2 regions of the Streptomyces sp. NPDC086080 genome follow, and region 1 is predicted to be linked to the other one. Evidence: riboswitches for the same ligand, from Rfam matches in the RefSeq annotation. Region 1 holds a riboswitch; the other holds the start of a gene.
The links. A riboswitch is a leader RNA that binds a small molecule or an ion and turns the genes downstream of it on or off. The one in region 1 is predicted to bind glycine.
Positions count from the first base shown of each region.

Region 2: another riboswitch for glycine. It lies ahead of gcvT (glycine cleavage system aminomethyltransferase GcvT); the one in region 1 lies ahead of gcvP (aminomethyl-transferring glycine dehydrogenase).

Region 1 covers NZ_JBITRU010000034.1:61,910-84,000, forward strand. The annotation lists gene ACIF9R_RS31215 (aminotransferase class I/II-fold pyridoxal phosphate-dependent enzyme) at 1-479, opposite strand, end outside; gene ACIF9R_RS31220 (pyridoxamine 5'-phosphate oxidase family protein) at 515-1,201, shown strand; gene ACIF9R_RS31225 (FMN-binding negative transcriptional regulator) at 1,201-1,827, shown strand; gene ACIF9R_RS31230 (DMT family transporter) at 1,864-2,820, opposite strand; gene ACIF9R_RS31235 (EamA family transporter) at 3,046-4,047, opposite strand; gene ACIF9R_RS31240 (Clp protease N-terminal domain-containing protein) at 4,094-4,627, opposite strand; gene ACIF9R_RS31245 (PadR family transcriptional regulator) at 4,806-5,444, opposite strand; gene ACIF9R_RS31250 (PhzF family phenazine biosynthesis protein) at 5,609-6,418, shown strand; gene ACIF9R_RS31255 (CPBP family intramembrane glutamic endopeptidase) at 6,474-7,274, opposite strand; gene ACIF9R_RS31260 (glutamate-cysteine ligase family protein) at 7,354-8,871, opposite strand; gene ACIF9R_RS31265 (hypothetical protein) at 9,433-10,017, shown strand; gene ACIF9R_RS31270 (DUF5999 family protein) at 10,324-10,524, shown strand; gene ACIF9R_RS31275 (molybdopterin-binding protein) at 10,772-11,167, shown strand; gene gcvP (aminomethyl-transferring glycine dehydrogenase) at 11,290-14,175, opposite strand; glycine riboswitch at 14,351-14,446, opposite strand; gene ACIF9R_RS31285 (PRC-barrel domain-containing protein) at 14,559-14,933, shown strand; gene ACIF9R_RS31290 (DNA polymerase IV) at 14,947-16,338, opposite strand; gene ACIF9R_RS31295 (MerR family transcriptional regulator) at 16,416-17,099, opposite strand; gene ACIF9R_RS31300 (bifunctional nuclease family protein) at 17,291-17,764, opposite strand; gene ACIF9R_RS31305 (MerR family transcriptional regulator) at 17,847-18,587, opposite strand; gene ACIF9R_RS31310 (FHA domain-containing protein) at 18,626-19,558, opposite strand; gene ACIF9R_RS31315 (DUF881 domain-containing protein) at 19,620-20,519, opposite strand; gene ACIF9R_RS31320 (small basic family protein) at 20,525-20,857, opposite strand; gene ACIF9R_RS31325 (DUF881 domain-containing protein) at 20,854-21,750, opposite strand; gene ACIF9R_RS31330 (sugar phosphate nucleotidyltransferase) at 21,877-22,091, opposite strand, start outside.
Region 2 covers NZ_JBITRU010000006.1:71,164-77,849, reverse strand. The annotation lists gene ACIF9R_RS09835 (enhanced serine sensitivity protein SseB) at 1-345, opposite strand, end outside; gene ACIF9R_RS09830 (AAA family ATPase) at 398-1,066, opposite strand; glycine riboswitch at 1,289-1,388, shown strand; gene gcvT (glycine cleavage system aminomethyltransferase GcvT) at 1,555-2,673, shown strand; gene gcvH (glycine cleavage system protein GcvH) at 2,830-3,207, shown strand; gene glyA (serine hydroxymethyltransferase) at 3,222-4,478, shown strand; gene ACIF9R_RS09810 (L-serine ammonia-lyase) at 4,641-6,008, shown strand; gene ACIF9R_RS09805 (hypothetical protein) at 6,262-6,686, shown strand, end outside.

The DNA.
Region 1 (22,091 bases):
CCGGACGCCACGACCACGGGGCCTTCAGGCACCCCGTCGGCGTCCAGCCCGGCCCTGGCCAGACGCGCCAGCTCCGGCTCCACCGGAGCATGCCCGTAGAGCACCGGCTCCCGGTCGCCCCGCCCGGCCGCCGCCGCGAACGCCCCGGCGAGCGCCGGCAGCAGCGCCGGGTCCGGATTGCCCTCGGAGACGTCCCGCACACCCTCCGGGACCTCCACCCGCATGAGGTCGCGTGCCGTGGTGGCCGGCTTGGGCCGCACCCGGCTGCCCCGTCGGCCCGAGGTCTCAATGACACCCCGCTCCCGCAGGATCCGGTACGCGGCCGCGACGGTGTTCGGGTTCACCTCGAGCCCTTCCGCCAACTCCCTTATGGGAGGCAGCGGTTCACCCGGCCTGAGCTCCCCTTCGCCCACCGCCCGCTCGATGCTCGACGAAATCTCCGCCGCACGCCGCCCACTGATCCGATACTCTCCTAGCACAAACCCAATTATGCACTAGTACAAAGGAGAGCGCCATGCAGGGGACCCCGCCACCGCGGCGACGGCTCGCCGACACCTATCCCCCCACCGAGCGCACGGTCCCCACCCGCTCCCCCGACCGCGCGGCGTACGACAAGGAACTGGTGCACGCGATACTCGACGAGGGCTACGTCTGCCATCTCGGCTTCGTCCGCGACGGCGCGCCGGTGGTCCTGCCCACGCTGTACGGCCGGATCGGTGACGTCCTCTACGTCCACGGCTCCACCGGATCGCGCCCGCTGCGCGCGGCCGGTCGCGCCGGCACCGGCCTCCCGGTCTGTCTGACCGTCACCCACGTCGACGGGCTGGTGCTGGCCCGCTCGGCCTTCCACCACTCCATCAACTACCGCTCCGTGGTGGTGCACGGCCTCGCGTACGACGTGACCGACCCCGAGGAGAAGCGGCAGGCACTCGACGCCCTGGTCGACCATGTCGTACCGGGCCGCGCCGCCGACTCCCGGCCTGCCGACAAGAAGGAGCTGGCCGCCACCGCGGTGATCCGTCTCGAACTGGCCGAGGTCTCCGCCAAGCTCCGCACGGGCGGGGTCAACGACGAGCCCGAGGACCTCTCCCTCCCCCACTGGGCCGGCGTCGTCCCGCTGAACAAGGGGTACGGCACCCCGCTCGCCGACCCGGGCCTGGCGCCCGGCACCGAACTGCCCGGCTATCTGGCGGCCCGGTGATGCTGATCCACCCCTGGGACGCGCCCCGCGCCGACGACGAGTGGCAGCGGTGGCTGGCCACACACGACTTCGGCCAGCTCGCGGTCAACGGCCCACCGGGCGAACCTCCGTACGTGCAGCCCTTGCACTTCGCCTACGACGCGGGCGAGGCGGTCACCCACCTGGCCCGGCCCAACCCCCTCTGGCACGCGCTCGAGGCGAATCCGGACGTCCTGCTGAGCGTGGTCGACGACTACGTGTTCGTCCCCGGTCCCTGGCAGGCCGAGCCCGGCACCCCGCCGGAGCACGGCGTCCCGACCAGTCTTTACGCCGCCGTCCAGCTGCGCTGCCGCGCCCACATCGTGGACGACCCGGCGGAGAAGGCCGCGCTACTGAACCGGCAGACGGGCCACTTCCAGCCGGAGGGCGGCTCCGCGCGGGCGGCGGTGGGCAAGGCACCGTACGGACGGCTGCTGTCCGGCATCCGCGGCCTCCGGCTCGAAGTGACGGGTGTGCGGGCCAAGTTCAAGTACGCGGGCAAGCGGTCGGAGGCGGTGCGCGACCGGATCGCGGCCGGGCTGGCGGACCGGGACGGCGCGCGCGACGCGGCGGCACGCGCGCACGTCCTGCGCCGGCGACCCGGCTGAACCGCGTGCCCTCCCGGCCGGGGAGGGCACGCCCCGTCACACGGGTACGGCCGCCTGCTCACCCTTGCGGGTCCGCGCACCCCGCGCCTCGCCCACCGCGAGCCCCGCGACCGAGCCCAGCAGCAGCAAGGTGCCGGCCAGCGTCGCCGCGGTCAGCCGCTCACCGAGCAGGGTCACCGCGAGCACCGCCGCGCTCACCGGTTCCAGCAGCATGATCACGGAAACGGTGGCCGACCGCACGACGGCGGCACCGGCGAAGTAGAGGCCGTACGCGAGCGCCGTCGGGACGGAGGCGACGTACACCACGAGGCACAGCAGCACGCCGGGCACGTCGCTGTGCGGCATCAGTCCCTCGACCGCCGCGAACGGCAGCAGCACCAGGCTGGTGACGGCGAACGCCCCCACGGTCGCACGGGACGAGTCCACCGCGCCGTCGCGTCCCCACCAGCGGGTGAGCAGGGTCATCACCGAGTATCCGGACGCGGACAGCAGAGCGAGCAGGACACCCCACGGGTCCACCGTCGCCTCCCCTCCGCCGAGGACGAGCACGACGAGTCCGGCGAGCGCGCCCACGACGGCCGCCGCTCCGCCGCGCCCCAGCCGCTCCCCCAGGGTCAGCCGGGCACCGAGTGCGATCAGCACGGGTCCGGCACCGAGGGTGACGACGGTGGCCACGGCGAGTCCGGTGGCGGAGACGGCAGCGAAGTAGGCGGTCTGGAAGACGGCGAGCCCGATCCCAGTGGCACCGGCCCGCAGCACCCGTCGGCCGAGCGGCTCGAGGGCGGTGCTCCGCGCGCGCCGCGCCAGCGACCGGGCGGCGAGCAGCAGCACGAGCCCGAGCGCACAGCGCCAGAAGGACAGGGAGACGGGCCCCATGTCGCTGGTCAGATAGACCAGCGACGCGCCCGCGCCCGCGGTGCCCCAGGCGGCACCGGCGACGATCAGATAAAGGAGGCCTCGCCCGACGGGCAGGCCGGAGACGGCATTCGACACGTGTTCTCTCCGCAGATACACGCACCTCACGCAGCGGCGTGGGCGCGGAAGTTCGGGAAGGGATCCCGGATCAGTCCCGGCCGGGGCCGGGGCGGCGGGATCCGCGGACTTCGTCTGCGGGCAGCACCGTTACGCCCGGCGACCGGCCGGGCGGATGTACCGGAGGGCCCGCCTCAGGCGGCCGGAGGCGGAAGAACGAGTGCGCGCGCATGCATGATCAGCACTTTAGGCGGTGGTTCCCGGCGTGGACAACTCCCGTTCGGGCCCGCTGCCGGCCACCGGCTTCCCGGAGCCCTTCGCCGGAGCCGAGGACTGGGCGATGAAGGCACCCGTGAGCACGACCGCGCCGCCCACGATCTGCGGCGCCGACAGATGCTCGCCGAGCAGGACCCACGCGAGGACCGTGGCGATGACCGCCTCCAGACAAGCCACCACACCGGCGACCTGCGGCGAGAGCCGGCGCACCGACACCACGCCGGTGATGTACGCGGCGACCGTCGCGATCAGAACGATCCAGCCCAGCAGGACGAGGGCGGCGACCGGAGTACCGTCCATCTCCGCCTGTCCGGTGAGCACCGACCAGTCCATGGACCAGGGACGGGCGACAACGGTCAGGACGGCGGCGCCGACCAGCAGCCCGTAGGCGATCACGCCGAGCGGGTCGGGGGCCTCCGCACCGTCGCTGCCCTGGTCGGACAGGACGAAGTAGCCGACCTGACAGCAGGCTGCGCCGAGCGCCAGCAGCAGTCCGAGGACGTCGAAGCCGAGGCCCGACCACACCTCCACGACACAGGCGAGCCCGCCCACGGCCAGGAACACGCCGACCGCGGCGGCGCGGGTCACCGGCCGCCGCTGCACGAACCGCACCCAGCCGAGCACGAGCGCGGGCGCCAGATACTCGACCAGCAGGGCGACACCGACGGGGATGCGGGAGATCGCGGCGAAGTAGCAGGCCTGGACGCCGGCCACGGCGAACAGGCCGAACCCGGCGAGCAGTCCCGGCCTGCGGCGGATCAGCCCCCGGTGCCGCACCGCCAGCGGCAGCATGACGAGTGCCGCGCCCGCCACCCGCAGCCATACGACGTGGAGCGGGTCGAGGCCCGCTTCGATCAGCGGCTTGGCCGCCACACCGGATCCCCCGAAGGCCACGGCGGACAGCAGCGCGAGCCCGAGCCCGACGCCCCTTCCCTGGTGGTTCCGAGTACTGACAGAGGTAGGCACCGGCACATGATGGCAGGCGCGGACAGGAGCGTCATCCCCTATGACACCTGTCTCACCGACTGGACGGCGTCTCGAGCCGGATGAACAACTCATGGTGGTCGATTCCGGCACGCCGGAGCACTTCGACGGCGCGCGCCTGCGGGTCCGCGACGATCGCCGCGAGCAGGTCCGTACCGCACGCCACGCCCGCGCCGGCCCGGAGGGCGCGTTCGCGGGCGTACTCCATACAGCTCGCCGCCAGAGGCGAGAAGCCCGCGGTCGCCGTCACCACCAGGACGCCTCCGGAGTCCTCCACCGAGCCCTGCCAGCGCAGGCCGTAGCCGATGCTCCGCTGGACGAGATAGCCGAGCAGCCGCGCGATCCGGGTGCCCTCGCCGACGGCGGCCCTCACCTCGGCGTCGGATTCCAGCAGCGAGTGCAGGAGATGGGCGGTGTCGATCTGGCGGTCGCCGTCCCGGACCGCCCTGCGACGGGCACCGTCGACCACCGATGCCAGCTCGGCGCTGAGCCCGGCATCACCGTCCGCGCGGTGAATGCCCTGCGTCCGCTGCTCGCGGCCCTGCTGCCGGGGGATACGGGGTTGCACCTGCCCACCTCATCAGTCCCGCGCCCCTCGGACATCCCCGGCGGGAAGCATCTTCGCGTCCCACGGGAAGGGGACACCCCCGGCCGGAATCTCCTCCTTGCGAACGAGATCAGGGCGTTTCACGCCGAAGGGCGCGCGCCCTCTTGCGCACGCCCTCCGGCCGGTCCCGACCGCCGTGTCAGTCCTCGTCGGCGAGGATCAGATACAGCTTCTTCCGGGTCTCGTTGATGACGGCGAGCGCCTTCTCACGCTGCTCCTGGCTACCGGTCTTCCAGACCTGGCCGAAGGCTTCCATCAGTCCGAAGCCGGCCTGCCGGATCTCGCCCAGGGCCTCCCAGTCGACCCCGCGGGATGCCTCCTCCCACGGAGCCTCCGGGCCTTCCCCGGCCGCCGTGCGGCCGGCCTCGGTGAGGGAGAACAGCTTCTTGCCGCCCTCCGACGCGCTGACGATCAGGCCCTCGTCCTCCAGCAGCTGAAGGGTGGGGTACACCGATCCGGGGCTGGGCTTCCACGCCCCGCCGCTGCGCTCGGCGATCTCCTGGATCATCTCGTAGCCGTGCATGGGACGGTCCTTCAGCAGAGCCAGGATCGAGGCTCGGACGTCACCGCGCCGCGCCCTCCCCCTCGGCCCGCCGCGCCCTCGTCCGCCCCAGGGGCCGCCGTGTCCGAATCCGGGGCCGAAGGGACCGCCGGGACCACTCTGGCCCCCCGGCCCGAAGGGACCGAAGGCGGCACGCAGCCGCTCGAAGTCGCCCCGGGCGCCGCGCGGCCCACCGTGACGGTGCCCGTGCTCGTGCTCGTATCCATGGGTGCGCATCGCAACCACTCCATTCCATCGTTGATCTGTCGCGATGCTTCAACGATATATCGGAAGCCTCTCTCTGCCAACCCCTGCCGCACCGGCCGCCGCTCCCCACGACCGGGCCGGCACCCGGGAATTGGCCTTGGCCCGCGCCACCACGCAGCCCGTACGGTCGGGACATGCGCATGCGAATCGTCGACGCCTTCACCGACCGGCCCTTCACCGGCAACCCCGCCGGGGTACTGCTCCTCGACGCCTTCCCGGACGACGACCGGCTGCAGAACATCGCCCTGGAGGTCAACCACGCCGAGACCGCCTTCGCCCACCCACTCCCCGGTGGCGGCGACGCCGACTGGGCACTGCGCTGGTTCACCCCCGCGACCGAGGTCGCGATGTGCGGCCATGCGACCCTGGCCACCGCGCATGTCCTGCACACCACCGGCGCGCACAGGGGCCCGGTACGGTTCGCCACCCGCAGCGGCGTGCTGATCGCCACCCCCGGCGAGGACGGCGTCGTCACCCTGGACTTCCCCACCGCACCGCTCACCGCGGCAGCCGTCCCCGAGGGCGTCGCCGAAGCGCTCGGCGCCCGGCCGCTCACGGCCTTCGACACCGGCCCGGACATCGGGGACCTGCTGGTCGAGGTCGACGACGAGCGGACCGTGCACGCCCTGCGGCCCGATCTCAGGGCACTGGCCGCGTTCTCCGAGCGCGGCGTCATCGTCACCGCGCGCGCCGAGCACCCCGCCCGCGGCTACGACTTCGTCTCCCGCTGCTTCTTCCCGAACGTCGGCATCGACGAGGACCCGGTCACCGGCAGTGCGCACACCGCGCTGGCCCCCTACTGGTCCGAGCGTCTCGGCCGCTCCGTACTCACCGGCCTCCAGGCCTCGCCCCGCTCCGGCCGGGTCCGCACCGAGGTCCGCGGCGGGCGCACCCTGCTGGGCGGACGGGCCGTGACCGTCATCGAGGGTGACCTGCTGGTCTGACCCGGGCACGGCAGAGAGGGCGTACGGTCAGCCGTACGCCCCCCTTTTTTCCGTCTCACGCCGTCGGCAGCCAGTCCACCTTGCCGGCCAGCAGCGCGTATCCCACGAACGCCCCGATGTCGAGCAGCGTGTGCGCGGCCACCAGCGGTCCGACACGGCCCCAGCGCCGGTAGAGGTGGACGAACACGATGCCCATGACCACGTTCCCGATGAAGCCGCCGATGCCCTGGTAGAGGTGGTAGGAGCCGCGCAGCAGGGAACTGCCCGCCATCGCGGCGCCCGGGGACCAGCCCAGCTGGTTGAGACGGCGCAGCAGATAGCCGAGGACGATGACCTCTTCGACGATCGAGTTCTGCAGCGCCGAGAGGATCAGCACGGGGTACTTCCACCACACCTCGGGAAGCGCCTCCGGCACCACCGTGAGGTTGAAGCCGAGCCCGCGGACAGCCAGGTAGAACGCGATGCCGCTGCTTCCGATGACCGCCGCGACCGCCGCTCCGCGGCCGAGGTCGAACCAGGGACGGGTGCGGTCGAAGCCGAGGACACGCAGCCCGACACCCTCGCGGAGCAGGAAGTGGGCGACCAGCGCGACGGGGACGAGCGCCGTGGTGATCCCGAAGAGCTGCCAGGCCAGGTCCAGCCAGGGGCGGCCCGGCGCTGCCGAGGCGTTCAGGGTGGCCGCCTGGTCCTTCAGCCCACCCGGCCTGGTGACCGAGCCGACAAAGCTGATCAGCGCCGACACCGCGCTCGCGCCGAGGGACAGCGCGAGCACCAGCAGTGTCTCGTTGCGGAGCGTCGTCCGCGACAGCCTCCGCTCAGGAAGGGAATCGTCCCCCGGGCCCGCCTCCGCCTGCACACCTGCCTCCACATCACCGATCGGTCCGATCAGTATGAGGGCAGCGGCTGTGGACCAGGCCGGGGGGATGCCGCGCGGGTCAGCCCAGGGGCGCCGGTTCCGGCAGTCCCACCGGCCAGGTGTGCACGGGCTCTCCCTGTTGCGTCAGCTCACGGTAGCGGCGGGTGGTGGCGGCCAGGGCTGCGTCGCGCCCCAGGCCCGAGTCGACGGCCCGGTGGAAGGTGGCGGCCTGCCAGCTCGCTCCGTTCACCCGGCGGCGGCACCGCTCCTCGATCACACCGAGGTACAGGTCGCGGTCGGCGGGCTCGATCCCCCACGCGTCCAGTCCGGCCTCGGCGAGCGGCAGCAGTTCGTCCCGGACCAGGGTGACCGCGTCCACCTCGCCCAGACCGCCGAGACGACCGCGCCGGGGCCAGGTGAGACGGGCGTCGATGCCGTACCTGCAAGCGGCGTCGAAGTTGGCGGCGGCGGCCTCGAAGGGCAGCCGGGTCCACACCGGGCGGCTGTCCTCGGCGAGGGCGCGGACGACTCCGTAGTAGAAGGCGGCGTTGGCGAGGACATCGGTGACGGTGGGCCCGGCGGGCAGCACACGGTTCTCCACGCGCAGGTGGGGAACGCCGTCGGCGATGCCGTAGACGGGGCGGTTCCAGCGGTAGACGGTGCCGTTGTGCAGGACGAGTTCGGCGAGTGAGGGGATGCCGCCCCGGTCCAGCACCTCGAGCGGGTCCTCGTCGTCGCACAGGGGCAGCAGGGCCGGGTAGTAGCGCAGATTCTCCTCGAAGAGGTCGAATGCCGACGTGACCCAGCGCTCCCCGAACCAGGTGCGCGGCCGCACTCCCTGCGCCTGCAGCTCGGGTGGGCGGGTGTCGGTGGACTGCTGGAACAGCGGAGGCCGGGACTCGCGCCACAGTTCGCGGCCGAACAGGAACGGCGAGTTGGCGCCGACGGCGATCTGCGCGGCGGCGACGGCCTGCGCCGCGTTCCACACCCCGGCGAAGCGCTCCGGGGTGACCTGGAGATGCAGTTGCACCGAGGTGCAGGCGGCTTCGGGAGCGATGGACTTCGAGGTGCAGCTCAGGCGTTCCACCCCGTCGATGTCGAGGGTGAAGTCCTCACCGCGCGCGGCCACGATCTGGTCGTTGAGCAATGCGTAACGGTCGACGTCGGAAAGGTTCGAGGAGACCAGGTCGTCCCGGTCCAGCGTCGGCAGGATGCCGATCATCACGATCCCCGCGTCCACCTCACCGGCTTTCCGGTCGGCATAGGCGAGCGAGGTGCGCAGTTCCTCGTCGAGGCGGTCGAATACCCGCCCGCTCAATCGATGAGGAGCAATGTTCACTTCCAGATTGAACATGGCGAGTTCTGTCTGGAAGTCCCGGCTGGCGATCCGTTCGAGGACTTGCGCATTCAACATTCTCGGCATGCCGTCGGCGCCCGTGAGATTCAATTCGATCTCCAGCCCCATGAGGTTCCTGGGGCGGTCGAACCGCTTCTCCGCCAGCAGTCGCTCCAGCCCCGTCAGGCAACTGCGGAGCTTCTCGCGGTACCGCTGGCGGTCGGACAGGTCGAAGCGGCCTGCCATCACCTTCTCCCCCATCGAAGTGTCCCTCCTCGGATGGGCGGACCGATCTCGGCCGCCGGGGTCCCGGTCCACAAGGGAGGATGCCCCGCGGATGCGATCGATAACGTCCCGGACGGGCCCTTCGGCCGCTAGTCTGGTCGATAGTGACCAGTGGCACATTCACGGGGCATGGCGCGGAAGCGTGTGGCACGCCGGTTGCGAACTCGTGAAAAACGCCGACGACAATTGGCCGACCGCTTCGCGGGCATTGTCCGAGGTCATCGAGGTGCACCCGGTCCGGAATCGGGATTATTCCCGCTTTTCAACGGCCAGGAATGCTCTTGCCGACCGGACCGGAAACGGCTAGACGAAACATAGCCTGAACACGTGTCGTATAAACTTCGCCCACAAGGCAGAAGGTTGGCGCCCACGGTCGAGCGATCCAGCCGGGAGGTGGCGTGCCGCAGTGCTCGCCCCCACCTCTCGCGCCCAGACCCCTGGCCCCTGCCTCTCTGACCTTCGCGAGCTGACAGCGCCGTCCGCCCCGCCACGCCCCGCCCTCGCGCCACTGTGCCTTCGAATGAGAGGCGACCCACCATGCCGCTGCATGTCCCCCCGGCTCCCGCGTCCGCACTGCGTTCCGTCCTGACCGCGCTCTCCTCACCGACCGCGGTCCGTGAGGCGCGAACTCCCTCGCTGCTCGGCGTCCAGGGACCCGCCTCACCCGAACTCCCCCTTCCCGTGCACGTGCTGGACCGGGTCACCGCCGACGGCGGCACCGCGACCCGACTGGCCGGCTGGCGTTTCCTGATCCGCACCGGCGACCGTGCCGTGGCCGCCGCGGACACCGTGCTCACCGCCGACGGCTGGACCTTCTCCCGCTTCTTCGAGGGCCCGTACATCGCGTCCACCGAGCTGGCACTGCGCCAGGCCGAGGCCATGGCACAGCCGTACCAGCCACGGCTGCTGTCGGTGCCCGGCCTCTACATGCTGGCGCTCTGGCTGCACGGTGATCCCACCGCGGACGGTGCCACCGCCCACCCGGCCGCCACCGATCTGCTCGTCCCGCTCGCCCCGGCTCCGCCCGGTATCGCCGCCCACCGCGCGCACCGGGTCACCGACCTGCTCCCGGTGCTGACGCATCGGGCCACCCCGACCCGTCTGCTCGGCTCACCGGCCTGACAGACCCTCGCGGACCCCGCCGCCCGGCACCCCGGGCGGCGGGGTCCGCGCATGCGGACTAGCCCCATTCGGCCACGGCGAACCACCCGAATTGACAGTGCAGTTGAGATGAACCGTCCGCGCGGGTGACGCGTCCTCAACCTATGAGGAACGGTGCCGCGAAATCCCTGCGGATCGTCGTCCGTGGGGCAACACTGGTTTCCGACCGACTTATCACAACGGGGGACGGTCATGAACGAGGCTTCACGCCGCGGAACTGCATCGACAGCCGACTCAACGGTCACCACCGAGCGAGAGATCCCATCCATGTGCCAGCACCAGCCACCGTGCCGCTCAGCCGACTCCGCCGACCGGGAATCCGCCCGTCTCGTGGCGCACCACCCGGAGCAGGGCTGGAGCCTGCTGTGCAACGGTGTCGTGCTCTTCGAGGACACCGGTGAACTCCTGCCCGACGGCAGGGTCATCGCCCCGCAGCGCCCCCGGGGCGCCAGCCTGACCACCGCCTGAGCACGACCGGGCGGAACGGGCCGCCGGGGCAAAACAGGGGCCGGACCGCAGGATCCTCCGCGAACCGGCCCCGACGCGCGTCCGGCGCGCGTCACTCACCGTAGTCCGCCCCACGTGAAGGCGTGACCGCGCCCGGTCTGCACGGGCCACCTCGCGGTCCGTACGGCGCTCCGCCTCACCCGCGAAAGCGGACCGCGGTCCCTGCCCAGCGGCACCCGCGGCCTGCCCGCGCCTTATCGTGACCGGCATGCAGTCCTACACGATCGGCCAGGCAGCGAGGCTGCTCGGAGTGAGCCCGGACACCGCCCGCCGCTGGGCGGACGCGGGGCGGGTCGCCACCCACCGCGACGACGGCGGACGGCGGCTCATCGACGGCCGGGATCTCGCCGCGTTCTCCGTCGAACTCGCCAAGACGGGCAGCACCGACGAGGACACCCCGTACACCTCCGCCCGCAACGCCTTTCCCGGCATCGTCACGGCGATCAAGCTCGGCGATGTCGCCGCCCAGGTCGAGATCCAGGCCGGTCCGCACCGTCTCGTCTCCCTGCTCACCCGCGAGGCCGTCGAGGAACTCGGCCTGGAGGTCGGCGTGGAGGCCATCGCACGGGTCAAATCGACAAACGTCCATATCGACCTCACCTGAGAAGGCCTGGTGGGTGCGCGGTACGAGAAGGAACACACCCCCCGGGGCAAGCGTCCCCGGTATGGCCGCCGCGGACGGCGAAGGGCCCGCTCCGGCGCCGGAGCGGGCCCTTCGCTCAGGGATCAGTCCTCGTACGCGTCCAGCGGCGGGCAGGAGCAGACCAGGTTCCGGTCGCCGTAGGCCTGGTCGACACGGCGCACCGGAGGCCAGTACTTGTCGGCGGCGCTCACACCGGCCGGGAAGACGGCCTCCTCGCGGTCGTACGGGTGGTCCCACTCCCCGCCGAGGGCGGCGGCGGTGTGCGGAGCGTTGCGGAGCGGGTTGTCGTCCGCGGGCCACTCGCCGGAGCCGACCTTCTCGATCTCCGCGCGGATCGCGATCATCGTCTCGCAGAACCGGTCGAGTTCGGCCAGGTCCTCGGACTCGGTCGGCTCGATCATCAGCGTGCCGGCCACCGGGAAGGACATCGTCGGCGCGTGGAAGCCGTAGTCGATCAGCCGCTTCGCCACGTCGTCCACGCTGACGCCGGTCGCCTTGGTCAGCGGGCGCAGATCGATGATGCACTCGTGCGCGACCAGGCCGCCGGGGCCGGTGTAGAGCACCGGGTAGTGCGGCTCGAGGCGCTTGGCGATGTAGTTGGCGCTGAGCACGGCCACCTGAGTGGCCCGCTTGAGGCCCTCACCGCCCATGAGCCGGACGTACGCCCAGGAGATGGGCAGGATGCCCGCCGAACCCCACGGCGCCGCCGAGATGGGCCCGACGCCGGTCTCCGGACCGGCCTCCGGCTGGAGCGGGTGGTTCGGCAGGTAGGGCGCCAGGTGCGCCCGCACGCCGACCGGGCCGACCCCGGGACCGCCGCCGCCGTGCGGGATGCAGAAGGTCTTGTGCAGGTTCAGGTGCGAGACGTCACCGCCGAAGTGGCCGGGCTTGGCGAGCCCCACCAGGGCGTTGAGGTTGGCGCCGTCGACGTAGACCTGGCCGCCGGCCTCGTGCACCTCGGCGCAGATGTCGGCGACATGCTCCTCGAACACACCGTGCGTCGAGGGATACGTGATCATCAGCACCGCCAGCTGGTCGCGGTACTGCCCGATCTTGGCCCGCAGGTCGTCGACGTCCACCTCGCCGTCGTCGGAGGTCTTGACTACGACGACCTTCATGCCGGCCATCACCGCGCTCGCGGCGTTGGTGCCGTGCGCGGAGGACGGGATCAGGCAGACGGTGCGCTGCTCGTCGCCGTTGGCCCGGTGGTAGCCGCGGACGGCGAGCAGCCCGGCCAGCTCGCCCTGAGAACCGGCGTTGGGCTGGAGCGACACCTTGTCGTAGCCGGTGACCTCGGCGAGACGTTCCTCCAGCTCACGGATGAGCGTCAGGTAGCCCTGCGCCTGCTCGGCCGGCACGAAGGGGTGCAGCTGCCCGAACTCGGGCCAGGTGACCGGCTCCATCTCCGTGGTGGCGTTGAGCTTCATGGTGCAGGAGCCCAGCGGGATCATGCCCCGGTCCAGCGCGTAGTCGCGGTCGGCCAGGCGGCGCAGGTAGCGCAGCATCGCGGTTTCGGAACGGTGCTGCTGGAAGACGGGGTGCGTCAGGTACTCGTCGTTGCGCAGCAGGGCGTCCGGCAGCGTGTCCCGCGCGGCCGCGTCCAGGGCTTCGACGTCACCCTCGACACCGAAGGCGCTCCACACCGCGGCGAGCTGCGCCCTGGTGGTGGTCTCGTCGCAGGCGATCGAGACATGGTCGGCGTCGACGAGACGCAGGTTGACGCCGTGGTCACGGGCGGCGGCGACGACCTGGTCGGCGCGCCCGGCGACGCGGACGGTCAGCGTGTCGAAGTAGGAGCCGTGCACGATCTCGGCTCCCCCGGCGCGCAGCCCCTCCGCGAGGACGGTGGCGTACCGGTGCGTGCGCCGGGCGATGACCCGCAGGCCCTCGGGGCCGTGGTAGACGGCGTACATGCCAGCCATGACGGCGAGCAGCACCTGGGCGGTGCAGATGTTGCTGGTGGCCTTCTCGCGGCGGATGTGCTGCTCACGGGTCTGCAGGGCGAGGCGGTAGGCCTTGTGACCGTCCGCGTCGACGGAGACGCCGACGAGCCGCCCGGGCAGGCTGCGCGCCATCTTCTCCTGCACGGCCATGTAGCCCGCGTGCGGCCCGCCGAAGCCCATGGGTACGCCGAAGCGCTGGGTGGTGCCGACCGCGATGTCCGCGCCCAGCTCACCCGGGGACTTGAGCAGGGTGAGGGCGAGCAGGTCGGCGGCGACGGTGACGAGCGCGCCGAGCCCGTGCGCCTGGTCGATGAGCGGCTTGATGTCCCGTACGGCACCGGAGGCGCCCGGGTACTGGATCAGTACGCCGTTGATCTCGCGCTCGGCGAGCCCGGCGGGGATGCCGTCGCTCAGATCGGCGACGACGACCTCGACTCCGGTCGGCTCGGCGCGCGTCTCGATCACCGCGATGGTCTGCGGCAGCGCGTCCGCGTCGACCAGGAACAGGCCCTTCTTGTTCCTGCCCATGCGCCGCGACAGCGCCATCGCCTCGGCGGCGGCGGTGCCCTCGTCCAGCAGGGAGGCACCGGAGGTCGGCAGGCCGGTGAGCTCGGCGACGACGGTCTGGAAGTTCAGCAGCGCCTCGAGCCGGCCCTGGGAGATCTCCGGCTGGTACGGCGTGTAGGCCGTGTACCAGGCGGGGTTCTCCATCACGTTGCGCAGGATGACGGGCGGGGTGAAGGTGCCGTAGTAGCCGAGCCCGATCATGGAACCGAGCACCTCGTTGCGGTCGGCCAGCGAACGCAGCTCGGCCAGTACGTCGGCCTCGCTCCGCGCATCGGGCAGATCCAGCGCTTCGGCGTTCTTGATCACGTCCGGCACGGCGGCGGCCGTCAGCTCGTCGAGCGAGCCGTAACCGACCTGGGCGAGCATCTTGGCCCGCGCCTCGTGGTCGGGGCCGATGTGGCGCTGCTCGAAGGGGATTCCCCGTTCGAGCTCGGAGAGCGGGGTGCGAGGGGCGGTCATTGAGGAGGCCTCCTGGTCCGACGACCTTCGAGGGGCACCACGGTGCAGGTGCCCGGACGGCCTCCCCCTCTGTCATCTCAACCTGAGAGCTTCACCGGAGCGCCCGGGGGCGGTCCGGCTTTCACCGTCGGTGAGAGCGGAAGCCGTCGACACCCGCCCTGCTTTCCAGAGTGACCTCGTCCGTGCGGTACGTGTGCCTGAGAGATTCCGGGGAGGATTTGCTCCTTCGGCGCCTCCGGTGCTGCCTGGAGGACTCTCCCGCACGGGATCAGCGGCCGATTGCCAGCGTACCAGCGAGCACAGCACCGGTCTTCGAGTGGCCGCACCGCCGATTGTGCCGTTTTGTGGTGTTGACGAATGAGTTTGCGACCTGTGGAGGGCCCGTGCAGACCGACATCGATCCGCGCCACCTGATCGGCCGCAAGGCGTTCGACCGCAACGGAACCCGGATCGGCACCATCGACGAGGTCTACCTCGACGACGCCACCGGCGTACCGGAGTGGGCGGCGATACGCACCGGCCTGTTCAGCAGGGACGCCTTCGTCCCCCTGGAGCCCAGCGAACTGATCGACGGCGCCCTCCACGTACCGTTCGAACGAACTCTGATCAAGGACGCACCCGACTTCGGCGTGGGCCGCCATCTGTCCCCCGAGCAGGAGCTCCAGCTCTACCACCACTACGGTCTGGACATCGCCGCGCCTCCTCCCCTGAAGGACCGCGACTTCGGCAGGCTCGCGAGCCCGGACAAGCCGGTCTGACCCCGGCGCCCGCTCACCGGCTCTCCGCCCCCGTCCCTCCGTCGGCCTTCGCTCCCTCGTCCTCCCCCGGTCCTCGTGACACCAGCGGCAGCGGATCCACCGGTTCCAGGGCCGGGTCGTCGATACGGAAGGTCTTCACCCGGCCCGGCGCCGAGCCGGGTGTCTCGAAACGCACGGTGACCCGGCCCAGTCCGCTGCCCTGCACCCAGCCGTGACCGTGCGTGGCGTGCCGTACGTCGTGTCCCGCGGGCCAGCGCCGCTCGGGAGGCGTACGGTCCCGCGCCGGGAACGAGGCCTCGGGTTCCTCGGAGGCGGACGCCTCCTCGTCCATGCCCGCCGCCTGCGCGAACAGGTCCTCCTGCGTGTAGTCGGCCAGTCCGCTGACCCCCACCCCGAGCAGCCGCACGCCACCCGTGGTGTCCACCGAGTCCAGCAACCGTGCCGCGGCTTCCCGCACCACCGCGGGATCGTCCGTGGGTCCGCGCAGGGTCTCGGACCGGGTGAGGGTGGAGAAGTCGTACCGCCGCACCTTGAGCACGATGGTCCGCCCGGACAGTCCCGCCCCCCGCAGTCTGCGCACACACCGCTCGGCGAGCCGCCGCACCTCCGTGGCGACCCGCACCCGGTCGTGGATGTCCACGTCGTAGGTGTCCTCCACCGACACCGACTTCGTCTCCCGCTCGGCCACCACGGGCCGCTCGTCCCGCGCCAGCGCCATCGCGAACAGCGCGTGCCCATGGGCCCTGCCCAGCAGCCGTACGAGTTCGTCCTCTCCCGCCTCGGCGAGTTCCCCGACCGTGTGGATACCCGCCCGGCGCAGATGATCACCGGTCGCGGGGCCCACACCGGGCAGGGTCCGGACGGACAGCGGTCCCAGCAACGCCCGCTCCGTGCCCGGCTCGATCACCACCAGTCCGTCCGGCTTCGCCTGCTCCGACGCGATCTTCGCCAGCATCTTGGAGGCGGCCAGCCCCACCGATCCGGTGAGCGCCGTGACCGCCCGGATGTCCGCGCGGAGCTTCGTCCCGGCCAGGCGGGCCGACCGGTCGTCCCAGGCGGCACCACCGGCCTCCAGGTCGACGAAGGCCTCGTCCAGACTCAGCGGTTCCACCAGCGGTGACAGGGACCGCAGCAACCCCATCACCTGCTCGCTGATGGACCGGTAGAAGGCGAACCTCGGCACCAGGTACGCGGCGTTCGGCGCGAGTCTCCGGGCCTGCGCCATGGGCATCGCGGAATGGACCCCGAAGACCCGGGCCTCGTACGAGGCCGTGGCGACCACACCGCGCGGTCCGAGCCCGCCCACGATCACGGCCTTCCCGCGCAGGCTCGGCTTGGACGCCTGCTCCACCGAGGCGAAGAAGGCATCCATGTCGAGATGCAGGATGGTGGGCGCGGACCTCACACTCCGATGCTGCCCTACGCCACTGACAACGCCCTCCCCGGAGGGCTCCGGAAGGGCCCCGGCAGCTTCGGACGGTCTCAGACGGCCTTGTTCCGGCGCCGGGCCAGCTCGTCCATCGGATTGTGACCGACCAGGGTCTCCCCCGTGTCGACGCGCTCCCCGTGCAACTGCGACAGCGCGCTCTCGACGTCCCGCCACACCACGCCCACGGCGATACCGAAGACGCCCTGGCCGCCCTGGAGCAGGGCGTGCACCTCGTCGGACGTGGTGCACTCGTACACCGTGGCGCCGTCGCTCATCAGCGTCATGCGCTCCAGGTCGCCGAAGCCACGCTCCCGCAGATGCTGTACGGCGGTGCGGATGTTCTGCAGGGACACCCCGGTGTCCAGGAACCGCTTGACGATCTTCAGAACGACGACATCGCGGAAGCTGTACAGCCGCTGTGTCCCGGATCCATGGGCAGGTCGCACACTCGGCTCGACCAGTCCCGTGCGGGCCCAGTAGTCGAGCTGCCGGTAGGTGATGCCGGCTGCGGCGCAGGCCGTGGGCCCCCGGTAACCGATCTCCTCGGACGCCATGGCCGCCGCCCCTCCGCCGCCCGGCACAGCCGCCGGCCGCTGCGGCGCGCGCTCGACCGCCCCGCCGTGCACGGGATACCCCCCGCCCGGGCGGAGCCGGGAGCTCTGAGGAGGATACGGCCCGCCCGCCGCGAACCCGTGTCCGGGGGCACCCCCAGCCGTACCGTCGCCGCTGCTTCTCACGCCGACCTCCGTCCTTGACCTGCCTCCCCGACGGTAGGCAGTCACCAAGGGTGCGTCAACGATCGCCACACTCGGCACGCCGAGTGATAATCACCCTAAGAGTGGTTTCCCGTGCCCCGTCGCGGGGTAAGGCTAGCCGAATGCCTGCCGCGCGGGCCCTGAGTCCGGCCGACGCCGCGGCACTCGCGGCCTCACTGGTTGCTGGTTCCGAAGTCCTCAGGCGAGATCTGGTCGAGGAACTCGCGGAACTTCTCCACCTCGTCCTCCTGCTCGTCCGGAATGGCGATCCCGGCGTCGTCGAGCACCGTGTCACTGCCGAAGATCGGCGTGCCCGTGCGCAGTGCCAGCGCTATGGCGTCGGAAGGGCGGGCACTCACCTCGACCCCGCTGGCGAAGACCAGCTCCGCGTAGAAGACACCCTCGCGCAGGTCGGTGATGCGCACTTCCGTGAGCTCCTGTCCGACGGCTTCCAGCACGTCCTTGAACAGGTCGTGGGTCAGCGGCCGTGCCGGCGCCATGCCCTGCTGGGCGAAGGCGATGGCCGTCGCCTCCCCCGGTCCGATCCAGATAGGGAGGTAGCGGTCGCCGCCCACTTCACGCAACAGCACGATCGGTTGGTTGGAGGGCATCTCGACCCGGACACCTACGACATCGAGCTCGTTCACACAGCAACCCTAGGCCGTGCCCGGGACGTTTGGGTAGTCGGGCAGCGATCAGGTGGCCGATCCGGCTCCGTGGACCCCGCGCTCAGGGCAGCCGCACCCCTAGTGCCGACTGCACCAGCGCCGCGTGCAGCCTCACCGCGAGACCGGCCAGTTCCTTGGTACGGGCCTCGGCATGCGCCCTGGTCTGCGGGTTCCGGTGGCGTCGCAGCGGGGCGACCACCTGGTCCACCAGACCGGCCTCCCGGTCGGCGGCGGCCTTCATCGCCCTGAGATGCCGTGGCTCGATCCCGAACCGCCCCAGCTCGGAGATGAGCCCGGCGACGGTCACCGCCTCGGCGTCGTACACCCCGTCCTCCACCTGGGCCAGCAGACCGTACGACTCCCACTCGGCGAGTTCCGGTTCGCCGACACCGGCGGCGGCGAGCAGCTGGCAGCGGCCGATCCGGGCCGGCACGGGCCCGTCGGCGACGGTCTCACGAGCGGCCTCGCCGTCCCCCGGCCGGCTCAGCGCCGGCAACGGGACGGCCTCGCCGCGCTCCATGGCCGCCAGATGCTCCCGGATCACCTTGAGCGGCAGATAGTGGTCCCGCTGCATCCTCAGGACATGGCCGAGGCGCTCGACGTCCCCGGCACTGAACTTGCGGTACCCGGAGGGGGTCCGCTGCGGCTCGATCAGCCCTTCCGACTCCAGAAAGCGGATCTTGGAGATGGTGACCTCGGGGAACTCCTCACGCAGCACGCTCAGCACCGCGCCGATGCTCATCAGTCCGGTGTCCGCGGCGGCGGTGCCGTCGCCGGCACCACCGCTCGGTGTCTGAAGCATGGACCTTCCCTGTGGTCCCCCGGCCGGAGCCGGGGCCGTCAGTAGCCCCGCTGGCTCGCGTAGAAGACCAGCCGGTACTTGCCGATCTGCACCTCGTCACCGTTGGACACGGCAACCTGGTCGATCCGCTCCCGGTTGACGTAGGTGCCGTTCAGGCTGCCGACGTCGGCGACCGTGAACGAGCCGTCCGGACTGCGGCGGAACTCGACATGCCGGCGGGAGACCGTCACGTCGTCCAGGAAGATGTCGCTCTGCGGGTGACGCCCCGCCGTCGTCAGATCGCCGTCCAGCAGGAAACGGCTGCCCGAGTTGGGGCCACGGCGCACGACCAGGAGCGCGGACCCCACGGGCAGGGCGTCGACGGCCGCCTGCGCCTCGGGAGAGAGCGTCGGCATCTGCGTCTGGCCGGTGGCCTCGGCGTCGTACGCCTCGAGACCGGAGATCGAGATCGTGGACGTCGTCTCCGAGGGGCGCTCCGGCGCCACTCCGGGCTTCAGCGGCGCGCCACAGTTGGAGCAGAAGCGGCTGTTCTCCGCGTTGCGGTTACCGCACCTCGTACATACCAGGGCCGACATGGACGGATCCTCCTGCCGCGGCTGCCCACCTGGGGCTGGGGACGCGTACGGGTCGGAGTACCCACCACCCGTACCTGAGGTCGACGGTTGCCCGAAACCTATGCCGCCCGACTGTGCGGGGTCAACGGACGGCGCGCCCTGACCCACTTGGTCCCGGAACAGCGGACGCTGACCTTCCGCGTCAGGCTGTGCGCGATGGCGAGCGGTCGCGTTGTCGCCGTCCCCTCGCCGCGCGCTCTTGCCGAACAACTTCCCAAACAACTTCACGGGCGATTCCCCTTGACCGAAACAGACCCGCCCGTGGGGCAGGACGAACCCTGACTGAACACATTGGCCGACCCGGACATCTTCACAACGTCCGCCTCCGCCAGACAGTTTCCACCACGCACCACCCATTCGGTGCGCCGACCCCCCGCAACCTCATGCCCTCGCCGGACGGCCCCCATGCACCCCCGGTTCACCGGGAGGACGACCGAGCGTAGTCAGGCCGCTTCGCCGCCCGCAAGGCATCCACGACGATCTTGGTGGACCGCTCCACGGTAACGGTGGCCTGTTCCTTCTCGAGAGTCTGCACCACGCCTCCGGGGATGTTGAGCGCCGGCTCGAGGTCCTGCGGCTTGCCGATGACCTTGAAACGATAGGGCGCGGTGATCTTGTTCCCGTCCACGTCGACGCCGTCCCCGGACTCCGTGAGATAGGTGCCCGCGACCACCCGTACACCGTTCACCTGGATCGCCTCGGCACCGGCCGCCCGCAGCTCCTGGATGGCGTCGAGCAGCATGTTCGCCTCGACCGTCCCCTTCGTGTCCTCGATGGTCATCGTGATGCCGGGCCCCTGCGCGGCCACGGTGCCCGCCAGGACACCGAGTTGACGTTCCTTCTCGATCGTCTGCTTCCGGGCCTCTTCGGCCTGGTCGGAGCTGTTCTCCAGCTCGTCGCGCTGCTTCTCCAGATCTTGCTTCTCGTCTTCAAGACGCTCTGTGCGGTCATCGAGTTCATCGAGGATGCGCACCAGATCCTCCTGCCGTGCCCCGCGCAGCGCGCTGTCGGCCTCGCTGTTGGAGGCCACCTGGACGGCCAGGCCGAAGCCGAGACCGAACAGCAGCAGGGCGACGATGAGTTGGGCCCGGGTCAGCCGCGGTGGCCACAACCCCTTCACCAGCCGCTGCCGCCCGGTCAGCGCGGGCCCGGCAGGTTCCCGCGGGCTGTCCTGCTCCACGGCCGGGGGAACGCTCGCGGGTACCTCCGCGGGCAGTTCCCTGCGCAGCCCGGAGGTGGGCCGGACCACGGGAGCGGTACCGGGCGGGGGCACCGCCGGACGCGTGGACCCGTCGTACTCGTACTCGCGCTCATTCATCGGCCTCACGCCCGGAACACGTGCCGGCGGATCGCCGCGGCGTTGGAGAAGATGCGGATGCCGAGGACGACCACGACTCCGGTGGACAGCTGGGCCCCGACGCCGAGCTTGTCACCGAGGAACACGATCAGGGCGGCCACGACGACGTTCGACAGGAAGGAGACCACGAAGACCTTGTCGTCGAAGATCCCGTCGAGCATGGCCCGGAGCCCTCCGAACACGGCGTCGAGCGCCGCGACGACGGCGATCGGCAGATAAGGCTCGACGACCGCCGGAACCTCGGGCCGGACCAACAGTCCGGCCACGACTCCCACGACGAGGCCCAGTACGGCGATCACGATGTGCCCTTCTCGGTTATCGGCTGTGCGGTACGTACGATCACGCTCGGTGCGGCGGGCAGCCGGATGTCGTCCTCTGTGGAGATGGCCGTCCGGATGCCGTAGTTCTCCTGCAGGGCATGCAGATACAGCCCGTCCGCGCCGTTCTGGAACCCGTCACTCATCCGCCCGCCGTCCCCCACCGCCAGCACCGTGTACGGCGGCACCAGCGGCCTGTTGTCGACCAGTATCGCGTCCCCGGCGGCTCTGATCGCCGACAGGGCGGTCAGTCGCTGTCCATTGATGGAAACGGCCTCGGCGCCGGCTTCCCACAGGCCGTTGACCACACGCTGCATGTCGCGGTCGCGGACCCGCCCGGTGTCGGAGAAGCCGGAGGCCGACCGCGCGTCACCGTCGCCGCCCCCGCCGGCGTCCTCGGCGTCGTCCACCACCAGCCGCACACCGGGCCCGTGGACCGCGGTGGCGCCGGACAGGATACCCACCAGGGTGGACCGGTCGCCTTCGCCGCTGTCCCGGAGCGCTTCGCGCTGCCGTGCGCTCACATCCGCGCGCAGCTCGTCGACGGCGTCCTCGAGCCTGTCCGCGGCCTCGGTCTCGCGATTGATCCGGTCGATCAGCTCCTCGCGCTCCTTGGCGACGACGGGAGCCTCGACCCGGGCCTGCGCGGCACCGACGGTCACGATCAGCGCGGCCAGCACCAGCCCCCCGGCGAGACCGAGCCTCGCTCTGAGGGTCTTGGGCATGCCACCGTCCCCGTTGGACTTCTTCCGCGCGGCGGCCTCGGCGTATCCGTCGTCGAGGCTGTGATCCATGACGTTGGTGAGCAACGACATGGAGGCGTCCGGGCGCGCGGGCCGCGCGGGTGTGCTCCGAACGGGGGGTTGCTGCGGCATGCCGCACATCGTCGCACGCCGCGGACACTACCTCCGAAACGGCCCTACCGGCGTGCCGGACAGGACCCGCTGGGAACTGTCCGGCACGCACGCGTACCGCCCGGTCTGCCGTCCGCAGCCGCGGACCTACCTTCCCGCGCTGTCCACGACCGCCGACCACTCGTCGAGGAGGGCCTGCGCGGAGGCGTCGTCGGGGCCCTCGGCCCACAGATGGGTGACCGCCTCGGCCGGGTCGGGCAGCACCATCACCCAGCGGCCGTCGGCCTCCACCACACGCACGCCGTCGGTGGTGTCCACGGAGCGGTCTCCGGCCGCCTCGACGACGCGCCGCATCACCAGCC
Region 2 (6,686 bases), on a different contig from region 1:
GATCCCGGCCTGCGGCGGCAGACCGCGGGCGAACTCCACGGCGGGCGCGATCGTGTACGACATGTGGGAGCCGACGACCTGCCGGAACTGTTCCTCGGAGCTGAAGACGGGGACGTAGGCCTGGCCGTCGAGCTCCATGGTGGGCAGGTCCAGCGGGCCGCTGTGCGGGCCCCCGCCGTTCGGCAGCGGGATCCAGAGGAAACTGCGGGCCAGCACCTCGATGATCCGGGCCCCCGCCGAGGGGACGCCGAAGGAGGCGGAGAGCACCTCCTCCAGCTCGTTGCCGGGCCATCCACCGTGCGGATGGGGGTGTGTCCGATCCGGGAAGTCCGCCGGGAAGTCCATCGTTCGCCTACCGCCTGCCTGGAACCACTGCTGTGGCGGCAAGGCTATCCGGTCAGCCCGCGAAGCCGATCCTGCGCAGCGCGTTCGCGGCGTCCCGGTCGATCAGCACCGCCGAACCGCAGCCCGAGGGCAGCCGGCCGCGCTCCACCGCGCGCAACAGCCGGTCGCTCGCGGCGCGATGGCGACCGAACGCGTACCGGGAGACGCCCCGGCCGCGCTCACGCTGCCCGGCCAGGGCCTGCTGCGGGGTGACGTCGAGCAGCAGCAGATGCAGGCTCGCCCCCCGGCGGCGGGCCTCCCGGGCGAGCCAGCGCCGCACCCAGGCCTGGGTCCCGCAGTCGTGGACGACGACCGCCCCACCGGCCCGCAGCGCACGGCGCAGGCCGGCGTAGTGGGCCAGGCGGACCAGGGGCCGGTAGATCGCGTAGGGCAGGAAGCGGGGCACGCGGCGGTCCCAGCGGTCGCGGGTGTCCTGGGAGTCGACGCGGGCCCCGCGGACCGCGCGGCGCATCAGCGTGGACTTTCCGCTGCCGGGCAGTCCGGTGACCACGACCAGGTCGCGGGGCCCGAAGAGCAGTACGCGCGGGCTGCGGCCGCCCCGCTCGCGCAGATCGCGGACGACGGGGGCCGGCAGCGCGCCGCGGGCCCCGCGGACCCGGCCGGCCGGCTGCGGGGGCAGTGCGACGCCTGTGGTGGTGGCACACGCCGTGGTCCTGTTCACCGTGATGGTCCTCCCCTGGGACCGGCTGTGCGGCCGCGTCCCCGCTGCGTGTAAAGAGAAGGTAATGCCAAGGTCTCTCGTTTCCGTGCCTTTCCTGATACAGGCCTGTCACAGCTCCCTGTGACCGTGCCCGCACACCCTGTGCACCCTAGGGAAAGGGTCCCCCTGCCGCGCCCCCACGATGCGTGCAATGATGTGCGCGCCAACTGCATACCGGCCGTTTGAATCCGCGCGGGAGAGTCCCCGGCACTGTGTGTCGCCGGGGCGCCGAAGGAGCAAGTCCCTCCCTTGAATCTCTCAGGCCCCGTACCGCGCGGGCGAGGCACATCTGAAAAGCGGGCCGCTGCAGCCGTGCTCCAGTGGCTCCACCCAAGGTGCAAACCGTGATCTTCCCCTGAGCGGGCGGTCATGGCGAACCTCTCAGGTTCCGATGACAGATGGGGAGGAACCGCCCTCGCCTTCCCTCATCGCCTTTGGGAGACCGACCGATGAGCAGTACCGAACCTCGCCGGACCGCGCTCGATGCCCTGCATCGCTCGCTCGGCGCGACGATGACCGACTTCGCCGGCTGGGACATGCCCCTGCGCTACGGCTCCGAGCGCGACGAGCACAACGCCGTGCGCACCAAGGCCGGCCTCTTCGACCTCTCGCACATGGGCGAGATCGCGGTCACCGGCCCGGAGTCCGCCGCGCTCCTCGACCACGCCCTCGTCGGCAACATCGGCGGCGTCAAGCCCGGCCGCGCCCGCTACACCATGATCTGCCGCGAGGACGGCGGCATCCTGGACGACCTGATCGTCTACCGGCTCGGTGAGTCGGAGTACATGGTGGTCGCCAACGCCTCCAACGCCCAGACCGTGCTCGACGCCCTCGTCGAGCGCTCGGCCGGTTTCGACGCCGAGGTGCGGGACGACCGTGACGCGTACGCACTGCTCGCCGTGCAGGGCCCCGAGTCCCAGAAGATCCTCGCCTCGCTCACCGACGCGGACCTGGACAACCTGAAGTACTACGCCGGTCTGCCCGGGACGGTCGCCGGCGTCCCCGCGCTGATCGCCCGCACCGGTTACACCGGCGAGGACGGCTTCGAGCTGTTCGTGCGGCCCGAGCACGCGGTCGGGCTGTGGCAGGCGCTGACCGAGGCCGGCGAGGGCGTGGGCCTGGTCCCGTGCGGGCTGTCCTGCCGGGACACGCTGCGCCTTGAGGCGGGCATGCCCCTGTACGGGAACGAGCTGAGCACCTCGCTGACGCCCTTCGACGCCGGTTTCGGCCGGGTGGTGAAGTTCGAGAAGGAGGGCGACTTCGTGGGCCGCGCCGCACTGGCCGAGGCCGCCGAGCGCGCCGCCGCCGAGCCGCCGCGCGTCCTGGTCGGCCTGGTCGCCGAGGGCCGCCGGGTCCCGCGCGCCGGGTACGCGGTCGTGGCCGGCGGCGAGGTGATCGGCGAGGTCACGTCCGGTGCCCCCTCCCCCACGCTGGGCAAGCCGATCGCGATGGCGTACGTCGACGCCGCGCACGCGGCGCCCGGCACCGAGGGCGTCGGCGTGGACATCCGCGGCAGCCACGAGCCGTACGAGGTCGTGGCGCTGCCGTTCTACAAGCGGCGGAAGTGACACCGTCGTAGACGGTTTCCGTCTCCGCGCGTGACGTGAGCGGGTCGTGCCCGCTCGCCTCAGCCGCGCCGCACACGGTCCCCTCAGTCGTCCATCCGGCCGGCCCCCGGTCGGCACCCGGTCATCCACCGTCCCCCGTACAGGAGAATCAAGACCATGAGCAACCCCCAGCAGCTGCGTTACAGCAAGGAGCACGAGTGGCTGACGGCCGCCGAGGACGGCGTGTCGACGGTCGGTATCACGGAGCACGCGGCCAACGCGCTCGGCGACGTGGTCTTCGTCCAGCTCCCCGAGGTCGGTGACAGCGTGACCGCGGGCGAGACCTGCGGCGAACTGGAGTCGACCAAGTCGGTCAGCGACCTGTACTCCCCCGTGAGCGGTGAGGTCACCGAGGTCAACGAGGACGTCGTGAACGACCCGTCGCTGGTGAACTCGGCCCCCTTCGAGGGTGGCTGGCTGTTCAAGGTGCGCGTCACCGACGAGCCGGCCGACCTGCTGACCGCCGCCGAGTACGAAGCCCACACCGCGGGCTGAGGAGTCGTTTCCGCATGTCGCTTCTGAACACGTCCCTGCACGCGTTCGACCCGGCGGTGGCCGCCGCGGTCGACGCCGAGCTGCACCGCCAGCAGTCCACCCTCGAGATGATCGCCTCGGAGAACTTCGCCCCGGTCGCGGTCATGGAGGCCCAGGGCTCGGTCCTCACCAACAAGTACGCCGAGGGCTACCCCGGCCGCCGCTACTACGGCGGCTGCGAGCACGTCGACGTGATCGAGCAGATCGCGATCGACCGGGTCAAGGAACTCTTCGGCGCCGAGCACGCCAATGTGCAGCCGCACTCGGGTGCGCAGGCCAACGCGGCCGCGATGTTCGCGCTGCTCAAGCCCGGTGACACGATCATGGGCCTGAACCTCGCGCACGGCGGGCACCTGACCCACGGCATGAAGATCAACTTCTCCGGCAAGCTCTACCACGTGGTCGCCTACCACGTCGGCGACGACGGCCAGGTCGACATGGCCGAGGTCGAGCGGCTGGCCAAGGAGAACAAGCCGAAGCTGATCGTGGCCGGCTGGTCGGCGTACCCGCGCCAGTTGGACTTCGCCGCGTTCCGCCGGATCGCGGACGAGGTCGGCGCCTACCTCATGGTCGACATGGCGCACTTCGCCGGCCTGGTGGCCGCGGGCCTGCACCCGAACCCGGTCCCGCACGCCCATGTGGTGACGACCACCACGCACAAGACCCTCGGCGGTCCGCGCGGCGGGGTGATCCTCTCCACGGCCGAGCTGGCCAAGAAGATCAACTCCGCGGTCTTCCCCGGTCAGCAGGGTGGTCCGCTAGAGCATGTGATCGCCGCGAAGGCGGTCGCCTTCAAGGTGTGCGCCACCGAGGAGTTCAAGGAGCGCCAGCGCCGTACCCTTCAGGGCGCCCGCATCCTGGCCGAGCGTCTGGTGAAGGACGACGTCCGGGCCGTGGGCGTGGACGTGCTGTCCGGCGGCACGGACGTGCACCTGGTCCTGGTGGACCTGCGGAACTCGGAGCTGGACGGCCAGCAGGCCGAGGACCGGCTGCACGAGGTCGGCATCACCGTCAACCGCAACGCGATCCCGAACGACCCCCGCCCGCCGATGGTCACCTCGGGGCTGCGCATCGGCACGCCGGCGCTGGCCACCCGCGGCTTCACGGCCGAGGACTTCACCGAGGTCGCGGACGTGATCGCCGAGACGCTGAAGCCGTCCTTCGACGTGGCGGCGCTCCGGGCCCGGGTGACGGCACTCGCCGCGAAGCACCCGCTGTACCCCGGTCTGTAGTCATTCCGTACGCCTTCATCCGTACGGACCCACGGGGCATCGCGCACACTGGTCGGTGGGCGCGGTGCCCCGCACCATGCACCCCGCAGAAACGTTGTTTCTTCCGCGAACCGCCCCTCCCCGGTGGACAGCGTCGTCCGCCACACCCTTAGGAGTCCTCCCGTGGCCATCTCGGTCTTCGATCTGTTCTCGATCGGCATCGGCCCCTCCAGCTCGCACACGGTGGGCCCGATGCGGGCCGCCCGGATGTTCGCCCTGCGGCTGCGCAACGAGGACCTGCTGGACTCCGTCGCCGCGGTGCGGGCGGAGCTGTACGGCTCCCTGGGCGCCACCGGCCACGGCCACGGCACGCCCAAGGCGGTGCTGCTGGGCCTGGAGGGCGACGCGCCGCGCACGATCGACGTGGAGTCGGCCGACGAACGGGTGGAGAAGATCAAGGACGGCGGCCGGCTCCGGCTGCTCGGTGACCACGAGATCGCGTTCTCCTACGACGACGACATGGTGCTGCACCGCCGCAAGGCGCTGCCGTACCACGCCAACGGCATGACGCTGTGGGCGTTCGACGCCTCCGGCGCGGAGCTGCTGTCGAAGACGTACTACTCGGTGGGCGGCGGATTCGTCGTCGACGAGGAGGCGGTGGGCGCGGACCGCATCAAGCTCGACGACACGGTCCTGAAGTACCCCTTCCGCACGGGCGACGAGTTGCTGCGCCTCACCGAGGAGACCGGCCTGTCCATCTCCGCCCTGATGCTGGAGAACGAGCGCGCCTGGCGGACCGAGGAGGAGATCCGCGAGGGCCTGCTGGAGATCTGGCGGGTGATGCGGGCCTGCGTGAACCGGGGCATGACCCGCGAGGGCATCCTTCCGGGCGGCCTGAAGGTGCGCCGCCGCGCCGCGAACACCGCGCGCAAGCTGCGCTCCGAGGGCGACCCGCAGGCCCTGGCCATGGAGTGGATCACCCTCTACGCGATGGCCGTGAACGAGGAGAACGCGGCCGGCGGCCGGGTCGTCACGGCACCGACGAACGGCGCGGCGGGGATCATCCCGGCCGTCCTGCACTACTACATGAACTTCGTCCCCGGCGCCGACGAGGAGGGCGTGGTCCGCTTCCTGCTGGCGGCCGGCGCGATCGGCATGCTCTTCAAGGAGAACGCCTCCATCTCCGGCGCCGAGGTCGGCTGCCAGGGCGAGGTCGGCTCGGCCTGCTCGATGGCGGCGGGTGCCCTCGCGGAGGTACTGGGCGGCAGCCCGGAACAGGTGGAGAACGCCGCCGAGATCGGCATGGAGCACAACCTCGGCCTGACCTGCGACCCGGTCGGCGGCCTCGTCCAGATCCCGTGCATCGAGCGCAACGGCATGGCCGCGGTGAAGGCGGTCACGGCGGCCCGGATGGCGATGCGCGGCGACGGCTCGCACAAGGTGTCGCTCGACAAGGTCATCAAGACGATGAAGGAGACCGGCGCGGACATGTCGGTCAAGTACAAGGAGACGGCGCGCGGGGGCTTGGCGGTCAACATCATCGAGTGCTGACGGGATGGGCCCTGACCTGCGCGTTCGCTTCTTTCAGCGCTGTCAGGGCCTTCCTTGCTTACGCGGCGGAAAGTCCCTGGAAGCTCCCTGGGGCAGACGTGAAAGTCCCTGAAAAATCCCTGGGAAGTCCCCACGGAAGGTGCTCTTGACCTGCGGGTTCGCGGTACGTGATCAACGCCGGACACACCGCTCACCCACCACTGGACGTATCAAATCGAACCCCTGGGCCCACCCGAGGGGTATCATTCGATACATGGACGCTGCGGAAAACTCGCGCCTGGAACAGCGGCTGGCCGGCCTCTCCCCCACATTCACGACGGCGCAAGCACGTCTGGCCCTACTCTCCCCTCGCGATCTGGCGCACTTGGTCACGGAAGCGGAGATAGACGAACTCTCCCGTGGGGTGTACCGGCGGGCAGACGCCCCGGAGACCGCGCACGCGGATCTGCTGGCCGTGTGCGCACGGGCCCCTCGCGCCGTCGTATGCGGTGAATCCGCCCTGGCCCTGCATGAGTTGGTCGACGACATCCCCGCAGCAGTACACATCGCCGTGCCGCGCGGTACACGCCGCCCGACGATTTCCTACCCGCCGACCGTGGTGGCGCAGTACGCCGCAAAGACCTTCGGCCTCGGCGTCGAACGGTTCGAAGCAGCCCCGGGAGAGAGCATCCCCGTGTA